Regions from separate parts of the Cyanobium sp. Aljojuca 7D2 genome, predicted to be linked through region 2. Evidence: predicted binding sites of a transcription regulator. Region 2 holds the regulator's gene; the other holds the start of a gene.
The links. Region 2 encodes NtcA, which controls nitrogen genes in cyanobacteria. Its sites were predicted from a motif close to GTANCNNNNGNTAC; they were not measured.
Positions count from the first base shown of each region.

Region 1: the regulator NtcA is predicted to act here: its motif matches at 3,586-3,599, upstream of KBY57_RS06120 (Fe2+-dependent dioxygenase).

Region 1 covers NZ_JAGQCX010000004.1:111,856-121,107, reverse strand. Annotated here, with positions in the region: gene KBY57_RS06135 (ferritin) at 1-527, opposite strand, end outside; gene KBY57_RS06130 (ABC transporter permease) at 839-2,308, opposite strand; gene KBY57_RS06125 (extracellular solute-binding protein) at 2,459-3,523, opposite strand; gene KBY57_RS06120 (Fe2+-dependent dioxygenase) at 3,677-4,345, shown strand; gene KBY57_RS06115 (hypothetical protein) at 4,467-4,781, shown strand; gene KBY57_RS06110 (iron uptake porin) at 4,952-6,571, opposite strand; gene KBY57_RS14255 (helix-turn-helix domain-containing protein) at 6,852-7,382, shown strand; gene KBY57_RS06100 (hypothetical protein) at 7,379-7,522, opposite strand; gene KBY57_RS06095 (HupE/UreJ family protein) at 7,604-8,200, opposite strand; gene KBY57_RS06090 (CobW family GTP-binding protein) at 8,235-9,252, opposite strand, start outside.
Region 2 covers NZ_JAGQCX010000005.1:122,783-132,034, forward strand. Annotated here, with positions in the region: gene KBY57_RS07240 (alpha-mannosidase) at 1-2,419, shown strand, start outside; gene psbN (photosystem II reaction center protein PsbN) at 2,429-2,581, opposite strand; gene psbH (photosystem II reaction center phosphoprotein PsbH) at 2,715-2,915, shown strand; gene KBY57_RS07255 (TatA/E family twin arginine-targeting protein translocase) at 2,974-3,264, shown strand; gene pth (aminoacyl-tRNA hydrolase) at 3,271-3,906, shown strand; gene KBY57_RS07265 (DUF3146 family protein) at 3,911-4,168, shown strand; gene KBY57_RS07270 (resolvase) at 4,146-4,607, opposite strand; gene KBY57_RS07275 (DUF3084 domain-containing protein) at 4,604-5,821, opposite strand; gene ntcA (global nitrogen regulator NtcA) at 5,870-6,610, opposite strand; gene KBY57_RS07285 (cob(I)yrinic acid a,c-diamide adenosyltransferase) at 6,871-7,491, shown strand; gene dcd (dCTP deaminase) at 7,491-8,084, shown strand; gene thyX (FAD-dependent thymidylate synthase) at 8,081-8,806, opposite strand; gene KBY57_RS07300 (thioredoxin domain-containing protein) at 8,827-9,252, opposite strand, start outside.

The DNA of each region.
Region 1 (9,252 bases), on a different contig from region 2:
ATGGCGGCGGGATTGGCCTGGGCGAAGCGGATCCGCCCCAGCAGGTGGGCGGCCTCGTTTTCGGAGTCGATCTGACCCTGCACCATCGGATCGAGGAATACGGTGGTGCGCACATCACCGGCCCGCTCCGCCATGGCATACAGCTGTTGCAAGGAGCTGGTCACCTCCGCCTCCATCTGGAAGACGGCGGAGAAAACCTCTTCGGCGCCTTGCCAGTGCTGGCGCGGCGGAGCCACAGCTTCGAGCAGCACGGTCTGGCCGCGGGCGACCAGGTAGTCGGCCACCAGTCCGGCGTGGTGTTGCTCGTTGCTCGCCTCTCCCTTGAGGTAGCGGCAGAAGCCCCGCAGCTCCCGCTCGCCAAACCAGATCGCCATGGCCCAATAGGTCGCACTGGCCTGGCGTTCCATCGTCAGGTGCTGCTGCAGGCCCTCCAGCAGGGCGCCGTCCATCGGCTGGGCCATCGCCCGCCCTGCGGGCCCGGTGGCCACAGGGCTGGTGGTGTTGGTGCTGGTGGTGGACTGCACCATGGTGTGGCTCGATTCGCTGTTTGCACCGTAGCCACAGTCGTCCCAAAGGAAAGGTGTTGCAATTGGCACAACCGCCGGTAATCCGGCGTCAAATCAGCGCAGAGGCCGTCATTGGCAGGCCTGAACCTTCATAGGCTGATTTAAGAGTTCGACCTCAAGACAGAGGTTGTCGCCATGGCCAAGCCCATCGGCCCCAGCAACGACGCCCCTTCGCCCCTCGGCCAGCGCGGCCCCAGCGCGGACAAGAAAAAGGGTTGCAAGCAGAGCAAGTGTTCGCACTGGAAGGGCGGCAAATGCCGCTGCGGCCGTGACTAGTTGCGCCGCTCCAGGCTTGGTATGAGGGCGAGAGAGGCGATCAAGCCAAACACCATGATCAGCACCGCCGGCGCCATGGCAGCGCCCACCCGCTCATCACTGGCGTATTGGAACACTCGCACCGCCAGGGTGTCGAAATCGAACGGGCGTAGCGCCAGGGTGATCGGTAGCTCCTTCACCACATCCACAAACACCAGCAGCGAGCCCACCAGCAGGGGACCTCTGAGCAGGGGCAGGTGAATGCGGCGCAGCACCCCCAGCCAATCGCAACCCAGGCTGGTGGCCGTTTCGTCGATGCTCGGAGGGATGCGCTCCAGAGCCGCATCGAGCCCCTGTTTGGACACGGCGATGAAGCGATCTCCATAGCCCCAGAGCAACAGCAGCACAGGACCTAGGCCGGCCGGGCCGCCGATCACCATCAGGCCAAGGGCCAGAACGCTGCCGGGAATGGCGTATCCCAGGCCGGATAAGAAGGTGAGTTGTTGCACCACTGGCTGGGGGCTCCAGCGCCGGGCGATGGCCAGCAGCAGGGCCCCAAGTCCAGTGACGCCGGTCGCGGCCAGGGCTAGGCCCAAGCTGCGTCCAGAGAGCTGCATCAGTTCGTCGAGGGGCTCGCTGCGGAGGCCCTCCCAGCCCTGCTGGATCCAGAGCATCGGGATCGCTAGGGCGCAGAGCGGTGGGATGGCCGCGATCAGCTGGGCCAGGGCAGCCCGCCAGCCATGCAAGTCCCAGGCATGGTCGCCCCCATTGGAGCCTTCCAAATTCCAACGGCGGCTGCGCTGGCGGAGCAGCCGCTCCGAGGCGATCAACACCGCCACGATGGCCAGGGCCACCAACGACAGGGCTACTGCCCCCTGGGGATCCCCTGCCAGCTGCCAGCGGTCGAGGATTCCGGCCGACAGGCTTGGAACCCCGAGCAGGCGCACCGCGCCGAGTTCGTTGACCACTTCCATGGCGCTGAGGGCGACGCCCGCGCCGATTGAGGGCAGGGCAATCGGTAGGGCGATTCGAAAAAAGCTCGCCCATGGGCCGACGCCGAGGCTGCGACTGGCTTCCAGCAGGCGGCGGCCACTCACCGAGAAGCTTTCGGTGCTGAGCAGAAAGACGTAGCTGTAATTGGCGAGGCTGAGCAGCACCACCGCCCAGCCGAGGCCATGGATTCGCAGGCCGCGGTAGCTACCCCAGTCAATCAAGCTGGCGGCCAGGAGGTAGGCCGGAAACGCCATGGGCAGAAGCTGGGCGATGCGCAGCCAGCGGCGGCCGGGGAAGCGACAAACGGCGGTCAGCCAACCGATGGCCGTGCCCACTACGGCTCCGAGGACTCCCTCCCCCAGCACCAGAAGCAAGGTGCCGCGAATCTGAGCGAGTCCATCGGGGCCCAGACCAGCGGCCTGCTCCTGGACACTGAGCAACGCCTCTTTGACCAGGGCAAGCAAGGGCAGGATGGCCAGCAGGCTGACCCCCATCACCACGGCAACCAGCCCGGCCCGGCTGCGACTGGTGTCACGCCATAGACCGATCCGGTTGCGCCATGGCAACAGGTGGAGACGATGGCGGGCCGTGCTCAACGAGATGTCTGCGACCTAAAGACGGGAACCAGCTTGCTGCACGAACCGCTACTCCCAGCCGTTGGCAGCCATCAATTGGATAGCTGCACGGGTTTTAGAGCCGAGCTGGGATGCGGAAACACCGTCAAATTTGAAATTGCCAAAGCGGCGCAGTATTGGATTGTTTCCAAAACCTTTGAGCGGGTATTCAAAGCTGCCAGATGCATACCCCTCCCCGCCTGTCGGTGAGCTAAGAAATTCAATCAGCTTGATTGCTTCCGGTTTGTTTTTGGCGTAGCGGGTGACTCCGGCGCCGCTGACGTTCACATGGGCTGGATTCGGGTATTTAATGGTGATTTTGTTGGCTAGGGTCTTGTCGGCAGCGCCGGTCTGCCCGGAAAGCATGCGGGCAACGTAATAGCTGTTAACGACGCCAACGCCGCATTCTCCGCGCGCGACGGCGCGGGCTAGTGACATGTCGCTACTGAAGACCGGCTCGGCGAGATTGTTGACCATCCCTTTGACCCATTGGGTTGCTGCCGCATCGCCCCGCAGCACCATTTGATCTCCCACCAGCGACTGGTTGTAAACACTGGAGCGATTGCGCAAGCAAAGTTTTCCCTTCAGCTGAGGCTTGGCGAGGTCGGCGTAGGTGTTGATGGTTTTGGGGTTAACCACCGACGGGTTGATCGCGAGGGCGCGCACCCGCCTGGTGAGGCCAAACCAGCGGCCCTTGGGATCCCGAAGGGAAAGGGGCACTTCGCGTATCAGTTCAGCCGAACGAATCGGCTGAAACATCCCTTCTCGGGTTGCGTTGTCGAGCCGAGCCGCATCAACCAGAATCATCACATCCGCAGAGCTGTTTTTCCCTTCTCTACGAAGGCGCTCGATGATGGCTGCATCGTTCGATTCCAGAAGACGCACCTTGATGCCAGTGGCTTTGGTGAAGCGTTCGTAAATCGCGTTGTCGCTGCTGTAGTGGCGGCCTGAATAGACGCGCACCTCGCGGGATTGCGCCATCGCCAAGCCGTTGAGGCTGCTGGTCAGGGCTGTGGCGGCTGCGCCAACGGCCAGCACACGCAGGCTGAGAGCGGAGGGCTTGAAAAGCTTTGGGAGCACAGTGGTTGCTTGCATTCGTTGCTCATGAGCCTATCCAGCTAGGCCTTGCTTCCCCGCTTCATTGATGCCGCCGGCTTGTAGCAAAAGGCACAGGTAGGCGTGGGGCTGTTGGGTGCCGATCTGCTTCAAGATGGGTGCAGGCGATCGTTTATGGAGGTTGGTTGAGCCATGCACTTTCAGCTTGAAGATCTGCTCTCAGCCCATGATCTTCAGCAGCTTCAAGCGCGATTGGCCAGTCTGGACGATTCCGCCTGGCTCCCAGGAGCTCAGACCGCTGGCAGCTACGCCAAAGCGGTGAAAAACAATTGGCAACTGGATAACCAGCATCCTGATTTTGCAGCCCTTGCAGATGTAGTGCTGTCTGCGCTCGATTGCCACCCTTTGTTTCGGGCTGCGGCGATCCCGCTGAAGATTCACAGCCTGCTGTTCAGCCGCTGCGGGGTGGGTGAGGGCTATGGCCGCCACGTCGACAACCCGTTCATGCCCGGAGGGCGAACAGACTTGTCGTTCACGCTGTTTCTCTCAGATCTGGAGAGCTATAGCGGAGGTGGCCTCACGCTCGAATTGCCCCAAGGCGAGGAGATGGTGCGGCTTTGTGCTGGCTCAGCCATCGTCTACCCCAGCGGCTATCTGCATCGGGTTGAGCCTGTCACGGCCGGAGTGCGTTATGTCGCGGTGGGTTGGGTACAGAGTGCTGTCCGTTCCTCGGAGCAGCGCGAATTGCTGTTTGAGTTGGAGACGTCTTGTAAGTCTATGGCTGCTGCCCATGGCCGTTCCGATGCCCTCGATCTTCTCTATCGCTGCCACACCAACTTGCTGCGGATGTGGGCTGGGTGACGGATGATACACGTGGGTGTTCGTCTTTGGCTTTACGCGCTGATCGCCTGACTACAGAGGGACTGTGGTGCGCCATCTTTTCTTAAAATGGAGCTGTATTTACCTGTTCTGGTTCTTGCCCATGGCCCAGCGCACCAGCCTTGCTCTTTTCCTGGCGACGGCCAGCATGATTGGGGGCTCTGCCGCTTCTGCGGCTCCAGTAGATGCAGCATCGTTCATTCCCTTCTCTGCTGAGAAAGCCCAACTTTTGGCCGATAGCGCTGAATGCGTTCCTGTCGGTGAAGGTGAAAACTGTGAGCGTGAAACCCGCAACAAACGTAAGGCGAAGTCTGTGACCAATCCCGCCGCGAATCCATCCACTCCCACGTCCAATCCCGGCGCTGTGGATGGCAGTGCAGCAGATCAGCTGAAGCAAATCGAACGGGGCGACCTCTGATGAATCGGCTCCATTGAGCTTGGCTCGTTGATCAACCTCCCCTGTTGGGGAGGTTTTTTTATGTCTTGAGGTTGGTGTCTGGGCAGCGGCCTCGGCAGCAAAAAGCCCCCTCTGAGGGAGGGGGCTGTGGGGGGTGTGAGGTTTGTGCTGGGGGCTGACCCCCTTTGGGGTTAGAAGCGGAAGGTGGTTTTCATCAGGTAGCCGATGGTGCCAAAGTCGCCAACGGTGGAGCTCCCCAGTGGATTGCTCAGGTAGAAGACAGCTGGCGTGATCGAGATGTTGTCGGTCACCTGGTACTTGTACCAGAGCTCAACGGCCAGACCCGTGTCACCGTTACTTGCTGTGCCTTGGCTCACCCATTGCGGACCGCTGAAGCCAAGCCCCAGCGTGTTGCCATCCGCGCCGATGTCATCCCATTCAAATCCTACTAGCCATTCCATTGTTTGGCTTCTTTCCGCAGTGTTGCCACCGCTAAACCAGTTCACGCCATAGCCAAGGCTGATCGAGGGAATCCAGCCGGAGTTCTCCGGTTGCCAGTATGCGTTGAGAGCCAGGGAGTTCGCAGTTTGATCTACCCCCACGACTGCCCCACCAGTAGGCGTCCCGAAGCCCATTGTGGCTCCCCCAGAACTCCAGGCGTAAGCTGCTGATACCTGCCAGTTGTTGCCGTTTCCGTAGGCCAGTTGGGTGATGAACTTCGACTGGCTGCCCTGGTTGAATAGGCCGGCATCGCCGTAGTCAATGGTGTTCGCACCAGTGCCAGTTGTGTAGATCCCTGAATTGCTGCCGCTCTGGGCAACGTAGTTGGAGCTGACGCTGAAAGCATTGCCGCTGCTGTTGCGGGTACTCCGCCACCAGGCCCCAAAACCGGCACCCGTGGAGTTGCCGTAGACGCCCGAGGCACCACGACCCTTCATCTCCTTGAGGATAAAGTTGCCGTTGCCATAGAGGGTGGGCATGCTGGCCAGCATGTAGTATCCCTCAATGCGTGGGCCCACAAAGATCATGCCGTTGGCACCCTTGGAATCGCCTACGGGGAACTGATACCAGAGCTTGTCAACTTTTAGAAAATCGGCATTAGTATTGGAGTCTTCCAGTTGGGTCAGTTTAATCGGATCGCCTGAGAAGTTACCGGAGAAGTTGCCTGCCCTGAGGCGGGTGTAGAGCAGATCCTTGCCAGTGAAGCTGGTGTCGAGATCCAGTGTGAGTCGGTAGTTAAAGGTGAAGGCTTCCTGTTTCGCCTTTCCCGCAACAGAGCTGCCGCTGCCTTTGGCAAAGTTTTGGTTGACATCACCGGTGTAGTTGGTGGCGCCGATGATCATGTCCGCTTTGCCACGCAGCTTGGTGGTGGTGGAAAACTGCTGAGCTTCCAGTTCGCCCACCTGGGCTTCCAGGCCATCGACGCGGCCCTTGAGCACGGCGAGTTCTTTCTTGAACTCGTCCATCAGGCGTTGGAGCTCGTCGGTCACCTCAGTGACGCGGTCGAGGCAGGCGTTGAGCAGGGCCGCCGCTTCATAGCGGGTCATGGCCTGGCCACCTTTGTAGGTGCCGTTGGGATAGCCGGCCACGCAGCCGTACTTCTCCACCAGGTTGCTCAGGGCCTGATAGGCCCAGTCGGTGGGCCGTATATCGGAAAACTGGTTGACGCTGGTGACCTGGTTTTTGGATCGCCAGGCCTTGAGCTCGTCGATTTCTTGCTGCTCCATGTAGTCGTTGATGGCCTCGCGGCCATTCAGCGACGCCAGTTCACCCGCGGCTGCGGTTTCAGGGGCGATGACGGCAGGCAGCACCAAGCCAAGGGCGGCAGGTGCCAGCAGCATGCGCTGGAACGGATTCATGAACTCCTCACAACAGAAGTAGGTGGATTCCCAATGAATGGGAATCAACTGCGCCTACTTCTATTGGATGAAAGGAGCTTGATCGCCCCGTTCTGATTCAAGTCAGGGTATCAAATGTCACGTGAGCTGGTGTGGAGTGCCGTTGTTGGCGAGCATTGCCTTTTTAGCCCCACGCGTACTTGCATCATGGGCTGGTGCTGCTGGAACGCAGACGCCCTGCCATGGATGTGTTGTGCAGATCAACGTCGGTCAATCGGTGCTGTTGTCCACAAACACGTCGGGCAGCTGGCTGCAACTTTCCATCACCAGTGGTTTTGGACGGTTGTCCGATTCAGAACTCACATTGGCCTTTGTTGGCCCCGGCGATGTGCAGTTGATTCGGATCCCCGCCGGTTGCGCAGGCTGTCTGGAGGCGCTGACGGATCTCTCAGTGGTCTGGAGTGATCCGCCAGATGGTCTCGGGTTCGGCGACGATTTGATCAGCGATTGGATGCTGCGGCAGTTACGGCTACGCAGTCAACCCCAGGCGGATCGGCGTCTACAGGCTCTATTTCAGGCGCTGATCTGGCACCACGGGTGCAGGATTGGCCAAGGGTATTGGCTGCCGTTTTGCCTATCCCATGGGCGATTGGCCGAGTTGATCGGTTCAACGCGCCCAACGGCAACGCGAGCGCTGCAACAACTGCGCCAAACTGGGCATTTGCGGGATCACCCCGCCCAGCCTGGCTGGTTGTTTCAACCCGATTTTCTAACGCTGGCCTAGCGGAAGCGCCGGACACGCACGGGCACGAGCACCGGCTGCATCAACCCACCGCCGCCGTTGTCGTCATCGGAGTCGGTGGTGAGCCAGAACGCCAGGCCGAACAGAGCGAGGACGCCCGTGAAGAGGATGAGTTCGGCCATGGCGTTCGGATTGGCTCGTCTAACCGTAGCCAGGCTGGCAAGGGGGTGCTGTAGCGATGGTGTCTGGTTTCGGGGCGGTTTCTACACCAGCGGAGCCAGGGCGAGCAGCCCGCCTCCAAGGGTGAGGCCTGCGGCCAGGGCCAGGCCCCAGGCGGGCTTGCTCTGGCGCAGCACGGCAAAAGTAGTGCCTACAACGGCGGTGGAGGCCAGGGCCGCCCCGATCCACCAGCCGAGCAGCTCGGAGGCGCTGCCGCCGGCTTCCTGGCCGTGCAGCATGGCGTGGACGGCCACGCCAACCGCCAGCGCCACGGTCAGTGCCTCCTGGCCGCCCAACTGGTGGCTGCGCTGGCGTGCCAGCAGGGCGAGCCCGAGCCCCGACACCGTGAGGGCGGCGAGCACTTCCGCAGCGGGCAGGTGGCCGCCGAAGGCGCCAAACATGGATCCGACCACCGCTGCAGCCAGGGCGACCAGCAGCAGGGAGGGGCCCGCCAGGGCGGCGGCACCACCCACGCCCACCAGCAGCAACAGGTGGTCGACGCCCAGCAGGGGGTGGCTGGCTCCGGCGACCAGACCGCCAGAGGCGAGGCCATGGGCCCCCGCGGGTAGGGCGGAAAGCAGGCTCAAGGCCAGGCCGGCAGCGGCGGCGGGCGCCAGTTGGCGGAGGGAGGAGGGGGGCATGGCGATGGCGAAGGCCTCAGATGCAGTATCCCGCTCAGGCGAAGCCCTTGCCGGAATCTTCGGCAACGCACACCTGGAGCTGGCGGCGCAGCGCGTCGTGGTCGAGGTTTTTGCCGATCAGCACGATCTGGTTTTTGCGGGTGGCGTCGGGCCAGTCGGAGTCGTCGATCGAGAAGCGCTTGCCGGCCAAGTGGAACACATGCCGCCGCTCGCTCTCGTTGAACCAGAGGATGCCCTTGGCCCGAAACACTTCCGCCGGCAATTGGTTGTCGAGGAAGTTCTGGAATTTGCGCAGGGCAAAGGGGCCTTCCGCCGCAAACGACAGGGACGTAAAGCCCTCGATCGCGGCGTGGTCGGGATGGTCGGCGTGGCTGTGATCGTGCGCGTGGGAGTGGCCGTGATCGTGCGCGTGGTGATGGTGCTCGTGTTCGCAGTGGCCGTGCTCGTGGTCGCAGGCGCTGTGATCTTCTTGAGCCGTGCGCTGCTGCTCGGCAACGATTTTGTCGCTCTCGAACAGGCCCACACTCAGCAGCAGCGGCAGGGGCACCTCACCTTTCACCGACCGCAGGATGCGGGCGTCGGTTTTGATGCTGCGCAGCTGCTCTTCCAGGGCGTTCAGCCGCTCTTCGGCCACCAGGTCGCACTTGTTGAGCAGCAGCATGTCGCTGTACACGATCTGGGCCCGGGCCACCTCGCCCTGCAGCAGCTCGTCGCTGAAGTTCTCCGCATCCACCAGGGTGATGATCGAATCGAGCCGGGTGGCATCGCGCAGGTCGCTGCCTAGGAAGGTCATGGCCACCGGCAGCGGGTCAGCCAGGCCGGTGGTCTCCACCACCAGGTATTCGACCGGCTCGTGACGATCCAGGATCCGATACACCGCTTCGAGCAACTCGCCGTTGATCGAGCAGCAGATGCAGCCGTTGCTCAGCTCCACCATGTCGTCGCCAGTGGCGACGATCAGGTCGTTGTCGATGCCGATTTCCCCGAACTCATTCACCAGCACCGCCGTTTTCAGGCCCTGCTGGTTGCTGAGGATGTGGTTCAGCAAGGTG
Region 2 (9,252 bases):
GGAGCTCGAACCCCTGGATCCGGCTGATCCGGCGGCTCTGCTGGCCGAGACCAAGGCCGAGCTGGCCCAGATGCGGGCGGGGCAGCCGCTGGCGGGCAGTTTCCATGTGCTCGGCCATGCCCATCTGGATCTGGCCTGGCTGTGGCCGGTGGCCGACACCTGGCAGGCCGCCGAGCGCACGTTCGCCTCAGCCCTCGATCTGATCGAGCGCTTCGAGCACCTGCACTTCGGCCATTCCACTCCGGCCCTTTACGCCTGGCTGGAGCAGAACAGGCCGGCCCTGTTTACCCGGCTGCAGCAGGCGGTGGCCGCCGGCCACTTCGAGCCGATCAATGGCCCCTGGGTTGAGACCGACTGCGTGCTGATCAGCGGCGCCTCGCTGCTGCGCCAGTTCCAGCTGGGCCAGCACGACAGCGCTGCCAGGTTTCCTGGGCTGGAGCATCCGCTGGCCTGGCTGCCCGACAGCTTCGGGTTTGCGGCTGGCCTGCCTGCAGTTGCCCACAGCACCGGTGTGCGTTGGTTTTGCACCCACAAACTCTTCTGGAACGCCACCAATCCGTTCCCCCACCGGCTGTTTCGCTGGCGCAGCCGCTGCGGATCCGAGGTGCTGGCCCTGATGACCGCCCCGATCGGCACTGACGGGGATCCGGTGGCGATGGAGCGCTATCGGCTGGCCTGGGAGGGGGCGAGTGGCGTGGATCAGGCGCTTTGGTTGCCGGGGGTCGGCGATCACGGCGGTGGCCCCACGGCTGAAATGCTCGAGCAGCTGCAGCTCTGGCAGCAGCAACCGGAGGCCGCGCCGCAGTGCCACGGCAGCCTTCGCGCCTACCTGGCCGCGCTTGAGCCCTTGGCCCCCCGGCTGCCGGTGTGGCGCGATGAGCTCTATCTCGAGCTGCACCGCGGCTGCGCCACCTCGCGGCCAGACCAGAAGCGCCACAACCGCACCCTGGAGCGGCTACTGCGGGAGGGGGATCTGGCTCAGGCTCTGGCCGGCGCCTCAGGGGCCCTGGTTGAAGCGGAGCCTGCCGACTGGCGGCCGCTGCTGTTTCAGCAGTTCCACGACATCCTCCCCGGCACTTCGATTCCGGAGGTGTTTGAGCAGGCCGAGCCTCAGTGGCGCGCGGCCCGCCGCAATGCCTGCCGGCAGCGGGATCGCGCCCTGCACACCTGGCTGGGGGGCGGATCGGACTGGTGGGTCGCCCAGCTGCAGCCCCTGCCGGCCCGTGCCCGCACCCTGCGGATGCCGCCGGGCGCCTGGAACCACGGCGGCAGCGGCCTGCCGGCCCAGGCGGCCTGGGCTGGTGGCCAGTGGCTGCAGCTGCCCGCCCTGGCGGGGGTGGGGGCCCTGCCCCTGGAGCGCAGAGCGGCGCCCGCAGCTGCGGTAGAGGCGCCGGTGTGGGTGGAGGGCTGGCGCTGCGGCAATGGGCTGGTGAGCTTCGCGCTGGGCCCGGGGGGCCTGGAGCAGCTCTGGGATGGCGCGGGTCAGCCCCAGCTGGCGGGCCCCCTGGCCTGGCGCCGCTACGCCGATCGGGGCGAGTTCTGGGATGCCTGGGATATCGCCGCCAACTACCGCGACCATCCGCTGGCCTGGGCTTGGCAGGGCGAGCCGATCTGGCTGGAGCAGGGGCCGCTCTGCACCAGTTTTCTGTGGCGGGGCCGCTGTGGTGCCAGTGCGGTGCGGCTCGAGGGGCGGTTGCTGGCCAATACCCCCTGGCTGGAGCTGGTGCTGAGCGTCGATTGGCGCCAGCGCCATGAGCTGCTGCGTCTGGAGGTGCCCCTGGCCCAGCCCGCCCAGCGCTGGGCCGCCGACACGTCCGGCGGAGTGCTGGAGCGGCCCGCCCAGGCCGTGACTCCCCGGGAGCAGGCCCGCTGGGAGGTGCCGGCGATCAGTTGGCTGGCCTCGGTGGCGGCCGGCGGTGAGGGCTTGGCAGTGTTGCTCGACGGGCCCCAGGGTGTGTCGGCCAGCCCGGAGCAGCTGGGGATCTCGCTGCTGCGGGCTCCCACTTGGCCCGATCCCGGCGCCGACAATGGCTTTCAGCGCCTGCGGCTGGCCTTGCTGCCCTGCTCCTCGGGCTGGAGCCCCGCCCAGGTGCCCCAGCAGGCCGTGGACTTCCGCGAGCCCCTCTGGCTGCGTCCGGTGGTGGCCCAGGGCCGGCCCGGGCGGCGTCAGGCTTTCCCACCCCTGGGCGAGGGGCTGCTGCTGCTGGGCTGCCGGCCTTCGGGAGAGTGTGGGACGTTGGTGCTCACCGTGCAGAACTGTTCCCCTGCCCGCCGCCGTGTGGAGCTCGGCAGCGCCTGGCAGCTGGTGGAGCGCCTGGATGGCCTGGATCAACCGCTGTTGCGTGCCCAGGCGACTGGAGGGGATCCCTGGTTGCTGATGCCCTGGAGCCTGGGGTTCTGGCGGATTCGGCCAGCCTGAGATTGAGCCTCAGTCGTCGTGGTCGTCGAAGGGGTCGGTGAGTCCCTTGGAGGGCGGGCCGAATGCCTGGTACACCCCGAAGCCGGTCAGGGCGAGCAGCACTGCCAGCACGGCGAGGGCCACGGACAGGGCCGGAGAGCTGGTGGTGGCGGTGGGATCCATAGGGGGAGATCGGCGGGCCGGTGGGCGGGCAGGTGACGGGTTGCGTCACAACTGTCTTCGCCCCGGCGCGCTGAGGCACGCAGGCCCCTTACAGTAACGAGAGCGAATCCATGCCCGAGAGGCTGCAGAAGACATGGCCCAACGCACCCGCCTCGGAGACATCCTGCGCCCACTCAATTCGGAGTACGGCAAGGTTGTTCCCGGCTGGGGCACCACGCCCGTGATGGGCATCTTCATGGTGCTGTTCCTGGTGTTCCTGCTGGTGATCCTGCAGCTGTACAACAAGTCGCTCCTGCTTGAGGGCATCACCGTCAACTGGAATGGCCTCGGCTGAGCCGGCGCTGAGCCGGCGCTGAGCCGGCGCTGATCGCTCCGCCCCAACCCCTTCTCCCATGAACGTCTTCGGCATCGGCCTTCCCGAATTGGCGGTGATTGCTGCCATCGGGTTGCTGGTGTTTGGGCCGAAGCGTCTGCCAGAGCTGGGGAAAACCTTGGGGCGCACCCTCAAAGGGTTCCAGTCGGCTTCCTCGGAGTTCGAAAAGGAATTTCGCTCAGCCATCGCCACCCCTGATCTGGCATCCGCCGATCTACCTCCTGCCAGCGTCGAGCCGGCGCCAACGGCCCAGGTCCTTGATTCGACGTCCCAGCCTGATGGTCCGTCGGATGCGCGTCCGGCGGCCTGATTTGTCGTGAGCTCAGGTTTTCCGGAGTCTGCTGCGCCGTTGCAGCTCCTGGTGGGCTTGGGCAATCCTGGCTCCAAATACGCCGCAACGCGGCACAACGTTGGTTTTATGGCGTTGGAGCGACTCGCCGGTGCCGGGGGCGTCGCGTTTCGCCAGCAGCCCAAGTTGCATGGTCTGCTGGCGGAGGTGGGCCAGGGGGCGATGCGCCTGCGGCTGTTGATGCCCCAGACCTACATGAACGACAGCGGGCGCTCGATCCGGGCCGCCCTCGACTGGTTTGGTTTGGAGACCTCCCAGCTGCTGGTGGTGGTGGATGACATGGATCTGCCCCTCGGCAAGTTGCGCTTGCGGGCCTCTGGCAGTGCCGGCGGCCATAACGGCCTGCGCAGCACGATCAGCCATCTGGGCACCCAAGACTTCCCGCGTTTGCGCATCGGCATTGGCGCTCCGGGCCACGACCCGGCTGAACGCCGCGCCCGCACCGTGGGCCACGTGCTGGGGCGATTCAGCGCGGCCGAGCAGCCCCTGCTTGAGGCGGTGCTGGCCGAGGTGGAGGCCGGCATCGGCTTGATCCAGCGCCTCGGGCTGGAGCGAGCCGGTAACCGTCTCAACAGTTTCCAGCCGGAAGGCGCGGCAACCTGACGCCATGGCGCGCCTTCCCTCCACCACGGCCCAGCTGCGGGTGCTGCACCAGAGCTTCAGCCAGCGGGTGCTGGAGGGGGAGGTGAGCGCCGGTGGCTATCAGTGGAGGTTTCGTTGGGCCTTCGATCGCGGTGAGCTCAGCGTGGAGCCGTCGTTGGGCCGGGCCCTGATCCAGGACGCCCTGCTGCGCTATCTGCTCAAGGTGGATTACCAACTGGAGCCAGGAGGCGACTATGCCTTCACGGTGCGGGCTCGCTTCTGAGGCCCTGCAGGCAGCGGCGCACCTCCGGAGTGGGCCGCTGCAGCCGTAAGCCGCTGTGACGCTCCACCAACAGCTGGGCCACCACATCGTCGATGTCGCGGCGGGGCAGCCGCAGACCTGCCGGCAGCAGCCGCCACCAACCGCTGGCTGGATACAGCTCCCAGTAGCGATCGCGGGCGGCCAGGGTGCTGCCGTGCTCGTCGACCAGCTCCAGCTCCAGGGCCAGTGCGGCCAGCTGGCCGCGCCAGGTGCCACTGCTGGTGCCGTTGCCCACCACCACCCGGGTCAGCCCCTGGTGTTGCCAGGCCTGGAGCTGGGCCCGACTTGCCTCGGGGGGCAGGATCGCCGCCTCCAGAACGAGGGCTTGCGCTAGATCGGCCAGCACCAGGCCACATTTGCTGCGGCCGGGATCGAGCCCCGCGATCAAGCCCGCCGTCATGGCCGTCGGGGGCCTGGGCCATCGCCGGCCGGCGCGCCAGGTCGCAGCCAGCGCACGTCCACCGCAATCGGGTCGGGGGTGTCGGCATCGCGCACGACCAAGGCTTCCAGTTGCGCCACCTGGCCCGCTGGCCTTTCGCTCAGATCGCGGCCCAGTTGGCTCAAACGGGCCGCATCAAACTGCAGGCCCTCCGCAACGGTGCCCTGGCGTTGGGCCTTGGCATAGGCCGCCGCCAACAGCAGGTTGAGCCGGCGATTGATCGCTTCCAGGCTGCTGAGGTCGCCTTCGATGGTGGTGCTGGCCAACACCTCGCCGGCCTTGACGACAGCCCGGTTTGGGCGGAGGTCGGGGAAGGCGAGCACCTGGCGCTCACCCCGCAACACGTTGGCGGCCGACAGGATGCTCACCACCCAGCTGCCGGGTTTGGCCAGGAGGCCTTCCAATTTGGCGATGTCGCTCTTGGGCACCAGCAGGATTTGGCGGTCGACCGGTTGGCCAGGCAACACCCGCCGGAACGCGGTGAGGTTGGCTTGCTGCAGCAGGGCCGTGATCACGGAGCTTGCCTGCTCGGGCCGCTCCAGGGTCACCTTGGCGCTGGCCAAGGTCTGAGCGCTGGTGATCACCACATCGCCGCGGCGCAGGGCAATCAGGTTGCTCTCCAGATCCTTGAGTTCTTGGGCGCCTGCGGCAATGCGGCGGTGCACCTGGGCCAGTTCGGTTTCGGTGCGGCGGATGTCAGCGTCGCGGGCTTGCACCTCACGGCTGAGCCGGGTGCGTTCCACCTCCAGGCTGTTGCGTTGGGCAACCAGCGGAGCCAGTTCCTGACGCAGCTGATTGGCCCGGGCCTGGGCCTGTTCGAACCGCTGTTGCGCATCCCGTTTCCCCTGTTCGGCCCGGTTGAGCTCTTGCTGGCTGGTGGCCAGTTGGGCCTGACTGCTGGCCAGCTGGCGACGGCTGCTCTGCAGACGATCCTCCAGCCGATCGAGCTCGAACAGACCCGTGCGCAGGCGCTCACTGACCAGCAGCATCAGCCCCAGCGAGACCGCGCTGATCAGGCTGCCGGTGAGCACCGTGATCAACACCGCGGTGCGTCGGGGCCTCAGCTTGAACAGACTGAGGCGCGCCTTGCCAACCCGGCTGCCCAGCCGGTCACCAAGGGTGGAGAGCACTCCCCCCAGGGTCAGCAGCGCCAAGATCAGCAGCCAGCCGGTCACGTGCGTCTGCGAACGGGCCCCAGTATCCCTGCCCCTCAGCCGAAGCGCTCAGCTGAAGCGTTTGGCCAGGGCAATCGGGTCAAAGACGGTGATTTTCTTGCGGTCGATCTGCACCAGGCCGTCGTTGCGTAGATCCCCCAGTAGGCGGGTGATCGTGACGCGCGTGGAGCCGATGGCTTCGGCGATGGCCTGGTGGGACAGGCGCAGATCGATGGTGATGCCCTCGCTGCTGGGAACGCCGAAGTCGCGGCAGAGCACCAGCAGAAAGCTCACCAGCCGCGAGCTCATGTCCCGGTGGGTGAGGGTTTCGATCATCGTTTCGGTTTGCAGGATCCGTGAGGAGAGGCCCTGCAGCAGCAGCAGCCCGACGCTGGCGTCCTGCTCGATGGCGCGCCGCACCGAGGTGGCTGGAGCGGTCACCATCTCGACCCTGGTGAAGGCCACTGCGTGATAGAAGCGGTCTGAGCGCTGACCCGTGAGCAGGGACAGCACCCCAAACAGACTGTTTTCCCGCAGCAGGGCCACGGTGATTTCTTCGCCGGATTCGTAGACGCGCGAGAGCCGCACCGCGCCGCGGCGCAGCAGGTACACCCGTTCGGCTGGATCGCCGGGGAAAAAGATCGTTTTGCCCCGTTCGATCGTCTCGACGCTGCTGCCGGCCAGCCCGCGGATCACCTCCAGCAGGGTGGGACTGGCCTGGCCAGCGCTGCCCATGCCGGCCACCACCCCTGGGGCCCCGGTCGATGGGGTGGCGGCGGTACGGCTGAATCCGTGGGTGGCGCCAACCATCGTGGCTTAGGCAAGTGGCCGGACCCTAAGGATCACCCGGGGGTGCCCCTGTAGCAACGCACACGATTTGCCGTCGCCTTGCTGTTGCCCCTGGCTGGTTTTGGGCGCAGCAGTACGGATGTTTCCACCAGGGATGGTGTCATTCGCTTGTGGAACGGTCCGATCCCGCTACATTCAGGTCCTCGGGGGGCGCAGCCGCGACTCCCCTGGTGGGGTGTCGCGTCCCCGTTCGTCCTGCCCCTTGTCCTGACTCGGTGTCCATGACCGCCAGCTTGCCCGTCCCAGGTCTGACCTCCGGAACCGGAGCGGGTTTTCCTGGGGTCCAGCACGCTCCCCAGCGCCCGGGCCATCGCCCCCTGGCGGCGGTCTCTCCGGCTCCCGTGCTCCGTTTGGTGGCCCAGCAGGAGGGCCTGCTCCAGATCCACACGGCTCCGTTCCGGGGCAGTTTCGGTGCGGTGCTCAGCCAGGCCTTGCGCACCGCCGGGCTGGGCAGTCGGGTGCTGGTGAGCCAGTTTCTCAAGGGTGGCGTGGATCAGGGGCTGGAGAGCAGCCTTTGGCTTTGTGGCCGTCTGCAGTGGTTGCGGCCCGGGGTGCCCGCCTGCCTCTCGGAGCGGGCCGCCGACCAGGATCAGGAGTCGGTGGAGGCGGTGCGCCAGGTGTGGGCCTTCAGCCGTGAGCAGTTGCTCAGTGGCGCTGTGGATCTGATGGTGCTCGACGAGCTGGGTCTGGCGGTGGAGCTGGGCTACATCAACAAGGCCGACGTCGTGGCCACCCTCGATCGCCGGCCGGCCCATCTGGATGTCATCCTGACCGGTCCGGCCATGGCTTCTGAGCTGATGGCGATGGCCGACCAGGTCACCCAGCTGCGTCGAGGTCTCTAATGCTCAAGAACGATCGCTGGATTAACGAGCAGGCCGCTGCCGGAATGCTGCAGCCTTTCCAGTCGAGCCTGGTGCGTCACCTGGATCCCGACACCGCCAGCTCGCCGGTGCTCAGCTACGGCTGCTCGTCCTATGGCTACGACCTGCGGCTGTCGGCGAAGGAGTTTCTGATCTTCCGGCACGTGCCCGGCACAATCATGAACCCCAAGAGGTTCAATCCGGCCAACCTTGAGCCAGCGCCCCTGCATGAAGATGAAGATGGCGCCTATTTCATCCTGCCGGCCCATTCCTACGGGCTAGGGGTGGCGCTGGAGAAGATGAAGGTGCCACCCAATATCACCGTGATCTGTCTGGGCAAGAGCACCTATGCGCGGCTTGGCATCATTGTCAACACCACTCCTGCAGAGGCCAGCTGGGAAGGGCACCTCACCCTTGAGTTCAGCAACTCCTCCGGGGCTGATTGCCGGATTTACGCCAACGAAGGCATTTGCCAGTTGCTCTTCTTTGAGGGCGATCCCTGCGAAACCACTTATCAAGATCGGGCCGGCAAATACCAGCACCAGCCCGAGCGAGTCACCCTCGCCCGCATTTAAGGCGCCAGGCGAGCCTTATGCAGCCGGCTCTTCTCATACCAGTCGGCGAATTGGGGCGTCCAGGTTTGCAGATGGGGCCACATCAGGTCGCAGAGCTCGCGGATTTCCTGCTGCGCATCGAGCTTGGCCCGTAGGTCGAGGAAGTGCAGGAAGGCCCGCAGGGTGAAGCTCACCACGAAGTGCTGGCGGTAGTCGAAGGGCAGGATGCCGCGCGCGTGCTCCTCAGCGAAGCCCGCCGCCAGCAGGTCGCGGTAGCGCTCCGCCGCCGCCCGGCAGAGATCTAGATCCACGGCCCGCTGCTCGTCGGTGTAGGCGTATTTCTTGCCCTGTCGGTCGCTGTAGCTGCAAACCGGGCGGAGGTAAAACACCTCCTCCAGCTCCAGCTCGCCGTTGGCCGCCTTGCAGATGCGATCGCCCGTGTAGCGCATCGACTGCACGTCAAAGCTCACCCCCACCCGGTGCGTGCGCGCCTGCTGCATCACCGAGTGGGGAAACCAGCCCACGTTGAGCACGATCTGGGCGTGCTCCAGGGGGCCGTAGTGGCCCCGCTCTCCGGCCAGCAGCCGCTTGATGCAGATCTCTCCCGCCTTGGTTTCGTCCGGCCAGTTGGCGGAGTCTGCGGCGACAAACCCCTCGCTGTAGTCCTGGTGCATGCCGGCATACACGCACTGCTGGGGGTTGGGCGTGGCGGCGATCAGGGCGACGCGGAAACGGGGATCCATGGCGGATTTCAGGGGGGAAATTAGGCGTGGCTGCGGGGTCCGGCCATCGTGGCAGCCTTTGGCGCGCCTGCAGCGACTTCGCCCTCCGTGACGTCGACGCTGGTGTTGGGGGTGGCATCGAGGCTGCTGACGGCGCCCATGCCGGCCAGGGCGGGTAGGGGTTCGCCGGCGATCAGGGCGCTGCTGAGGGCTTGCAGTTCTGCTGTGCTGCGGGCACCGATCGAGCGGCCCACGGGAGTTCCGGCGGCATTGAACAGTTCAAGCTGGGGAATGCCGTTGACATCGAAGCGCTCCAGCTCCGGCTGCCAGCGGGGGTTGTCGACGTTGAGCAGCACCACATCCAGCTCCCCTCGGTGTTGGGCTTCGATCGTCTCCATGGCCGGCGCCATGCTGCGGCAGGCCTCACACCAGTCGGCGTAAAACTCCACCACCGTCGGCTTGCCGTT